2 regions of the Aeribacillus sp. FSL K6-8394 genome follow, and region 1 is predicted to be linked to the other one. Evidence: riboswitches for the same ligand, from Rfam matches in the RefSeq annotation. Region 1 holds a riboswitch; the other holds the start of a gene.
What was found. A riboswitch is a leader RNA that binds a small molecule or an ion and turns the genes downstream of it on or off. The one in region 1 is predicted to bind S-adenosylmethionine.
Positions count from the first base shown of each region.

Region 2: linked by a shared signal. The riboswitch ahead of NSR00_RS00840 (methionine biosynthesis PLP-dependent protein) and the one ahead of NSR00_RS10180 (2,3-diketo-5-methylthiopentyl-1-phosphate enolase) in region 1 are both predicted to bind S-adenosylmethionine.

Region 1 is NZ_JBBPAA010000001.1:2,139,774-2,141,976, forward strand. Features, by position in the region: gene NSR00_RS10180 (2,3-diketo-5-methylthiopentyl-1-phosphate enolase) at 1-1,195, opposite strand, end outside; SAM riboswitch class I at 1,274-1,379, opposite strand; gene NSR00_RS10185 (hypothetical protein) at 1,744-2,203, shown strand, end outside.
Region 2 is NZ_JBBPAA010000001.1:179,079-181,281, reverse strand. Features, by position in the region: gene NSR00_RS00840 (methionine biosynthesis PLP-dependent protein) at 1-954, opposite strand, end outside; SAM riboswitch class I at 1,071-1,208, opposite strand.

The DNA.
Region 1 (2,203 bases):
AGAGCCGAATTGCTTCTTGTAATTCTATGTCTTCAGCTGCTTCATTAAGGGGAACACCCCGGGAAACAGCGTCAACTGCCTGACGGAAAGCTTTTCCTCCGCCTTTAGCACCTTGCGGGTGACCGTGAACACCGCCTCCTGCATTAATGACGCAATCTTTTCCAAAATCATGAATTAAAATGGGAACAAGACCCGGGTGAATGCCAGCAGATGGAACAGGAAAAACTGGTTTTAAAACTGATTCCTTCACCAATTCTTCTTTCACTTTTAAAACTTTGTCACGCTCCAATGCAACGCTGCCATATGGTGAAGGGAACAACGAAAAATCTGCTCCAGCAATTCTTATCAATTTTCCAAGCAATAAGGAATGAGAGAGCCCATATTTTTCGGATGAAGTAAACGATCCGCTAAACGCCGGATGAGCCATAATTGGGAGGGCGATTTCATCATCTTCCCTTAATGCTTGCAGCACATCGAGGCCATATGTAAAAACATTAAATAGCAAAATATGGGCACCTAATTCTTTTGCTTTTCTTGCCTTATCTTTCAATTCAAATGTTTTTCCCGTCAAATTGACCGCATACAAAGTTCGGTGCCCTTTTTCTTGATACACGTTATCAAGAACTTTTTTGCCTTCCTTTATTCTTGTTTCAAATGATGTGAGCGAATTTTCAAAAAGTATTTCGTCATCCTTTACTAAGTCGACGCCCCCGAGAGCCTGCTCCCGCAATTGGGCAAGAAGGTAATCCATATCACGTCCAATTACACCTTTAAAGATGCTCATCACTAACGGTCTGTCGTAAACGCCAAGTTTTTCTCGTAACCCCTGAATTCCAAATCGAGGACCTGGAAAATACCGAAAGATCTCATCGTCAAACTGCAAATCTAGTAATTTTATTTCTCCATCTAGTGATAATTTTCCAAAAGTTGTCGTTAAGATGGCAGGAATGTCTTTAGAAAAGTTTTCTCCCGGAAAGCGAATGTGAAGCTGTGCAATCGTTTTGCCGGAGGATGGATCCTCGCCTGTTTCTTTTATCTCAACCACTTGTCCTTTATGCTTTTTTAACTGCTCTTGCACTAAAAGAGGAAGGTCAGTCCACGAACCTACCGTTAATCCAAGAGCAATGCCTTCTGCTTTTTTTTCTAAATCTTCTCGTTTCGCAATGATTTGGTATACTGCTGTTACGTGACCCATTTTTTCAATCCTCTTCATTCAGATTTTTTTATATAAATAAAACCTCTTCAATAAGAAGAGGTTTTTTGTCAAAACAACTTCTTATCTTTCAACATCTCTGTTGGGAGAATTAGCACCGTGCTCATCATATGAGTCGGTTGCCGGGCTTCATTGGGCTCATCCCTCCACCTGCTCTTGATAAGAGTTTTATTATTAACTTTATAATTCTTATTCGTTTACTTGGATTATGCCACTATCCTTCCCCTCTGTCAACACTTTTTTACATCATATTCGATTCAAATTCGCTTACATTTTTCTGATGGCATGCTACAATTATTTAATGGTGCAGTTTACAATTTGAGGTATTTACCGGAACTTGAGGTTGAGCCAAAACAGGAAAGCCTAAAAAAAGAGGACGAAAAAAGAAGGTACAACATCTTTTTAACGTCTTCCGATCGCATCATGCTAGATTACTAGACTTAGAAAAACTGGTTGAATTACGCAATTATAACGTTACTGGTTATCGTGAGACAATTTGTTTCTTGTACCGTTATTGGTTATGTTGCTTTTTGAATGATCCAGAAGAAGCCTTAAAACAAACGCTAACGTTTAATTTACAGTTTAATGAGCCTTTAAGAAGATCCACCAGAAGCGCTGAAAAGGCCTATTATGCACGGAATAACGAAGAAGCAAACCGAATAGCTAGAGAAAAAGGGTATCCTGGCGCTGGATATAATATCAGCAATAAAAAATTAATTGAATGGTTAGATATAACAGAGGACGAACAACGCCATTTAAGCACGATTATAGATGCGAATGAAAAGCGGAGAAGGAAACAAAAACGCCGGGAAATGGGCGTAAAAAGCCGTGAGGAGTATTTAAAAGAACAGCGCAATAAAACGGATAAGAACTTAGAAAAACTTAGACAAGCAATTGAGTTGAATCCTGATTTCTCGAATTACAAATTAGCTAAATTGCTAGGAATAAGTGAATCGTATGTAAGGAAAGGATGTTATATGTTATTTACTG
Region 2 (2,203 bases), 2.0 Mb from region 1:
AGCTGGATACGTTATAAAGCTTTCTACCCCTCCAAGGCTTTCCGCAAAACAGATTAATTTCAGATTCTGCAAAAACGGGTTGACCCATTCTTCTTTTTTCACACGGAAGGAAAGCATTCCGCCTCTGCCAGGATATAATACATCATCAATTTCAGGAAGCTCTTTTAAATATGCCGCCAGTTCCCTTGCATTTTCCTGATGTTTGTCCATTCTCAATGATAAAGTTTTCATTCCTCTAAGCAGCAGCCACGAATCAAAAGGAGATAATACCGCACCAATTGCATTTTGATGCATGGCTAATTTTTCGCAAATTTCTTTCCCTTTTGCACAGACCAGGCCGGCAAGGACATCGTTGTGACCGCCTAAATATTTCGTTGCGCTGTGAATCACGATATGCGCTCCTTCTTCAATCGGACGCTGCAAAACAGGTGTGTAGAACGTATTGTCAACGATCAGCAGCAAATTGTGCTTCCGGGCCAATTCCGCCAACGAGGAAATCGATGTTTCCTGCATAAGCGGATTAGTGGGCGTTTCTAGAAAAATCGCTTTAGTATTTTCGTTTATTAATGATTCCGTATATTCGCGAGACGTAAAATCGTCATAGTGGAAGGAAAGACCGTATTTGCGCCACTCTTCTTCAAACAAGCGGTATGTCCCGCCATATAAATCTTTTGAAACGATCAGTTCATCTCCACTTTTAAATAAAGCCATAATCGTCTGAATCGCTGCCATTCCGGAAGAAAATGCAAATCCTTGATCGGCTCCCTCCAATTTGGCTATGGCGTCCTCGACAAGCTCTCTCGTTGGATTTTTTGTCCGAGTGTAATCATAACCTGTTGATTCACCTATTCCTTTATGCCGGTAGGCTGTGGACAAATAAATGGGGGCGCTTACTGTTCCTGTAAGAGCTTCACTTCGATTTCCTAATTGGGCCAAAACTGTTTCAATATTCATCTTTGACTTTCCTCCTTTTTTAGTTAGTAAAAATGTGCTGCTTTCATTGCCTGTAGAGGAGGCTTTAAAAATAAAACGCCCTCTTCATAAGAAGAAGGCGTTTATTGTTTGGCTCCTTCTTATCTTCCAAGCATATCTTACGGCAAAATGCTTGCTGGATTTAGCACCTTGGTACAAAGGTTATCATGCCGCCGTCCTTGTACCGGTTGCTGAGACTTCTTCGGGCCAGTTCCCTCCGCCTCTCTCGATAAGAATTCCGATATGAACTTTTGATAGGTATAACTTTACCTCAGTTTTAAAAAAAATTCAAGACGTTTCCTGCCAACAATTCCGATAACTTTGATTTATTTTCAGTAAAACTAAAGAAAAATAAGAACATTCTTTAAATAATCCGTCGATTCTTGAAATGTTTTTTTGCGAAAGCCAAAAGGGAAATTTTTTTGTATGGATCACCTTGATCCTCCATCATTTCAATGAAGTGGTTTTATTTTCCCTTGAGGCTTCCCAAATTTTAATAGATTTTAAAATATAAATATCCAATTCGGAAGCTGTCGTATTTGGAGAAAAATTGTGAACGAGGTGATCTTCTTTAGAGGAATTGGAAAATTTTAAGAGAATTTAATAAACAGAGAATGAAACGATTGAATTAGCAAACTAATCGTTTGATAAATTTTTCGCCAACTTCAGTCAAACGAACCCGTATTCCATAAAGCAGCTGAACGGAGAACGAAGATGCGATATTTGTTTTGCAGGTGAAGCTGAGAAGCAAAAAAAAGATGAACATAAACGTGCCGTTGGAAAATTTGCTGAACATTCTTTACTGATGCGCCTTCTCTTTTTTATCAATATTATGGAAAGGAAAGACTGTTTATGATGCTGTATATGATCGACAGCATACGAACCAATAATTTTCATGACGAGCAAATGATGGGGCAAATCAAAATTATGTGAGAAAACGCTTTCTAAAAACTGGAACATCATCAAAACAATGTGTACGGAATTTATTATGATTATGAAAGCGACTACAGAGGAGATTATTTATTAAGCATTGCAATTGAAGAAAATAATGGGGAAGCTTTTAATTGAAATCTCGAGGAACATGAAAATAAAGTTTTTCAAGTAGATACAACGGACGAACAAGGCATTTTTAAAACTTGGAGTAAGATTTGGAAGCAAGAAGAAACTGGTTTAAGTAGAGCGTGCTTACACATATGATTTTGAAAAATACGGCCCAAATGGAGAAATTGAA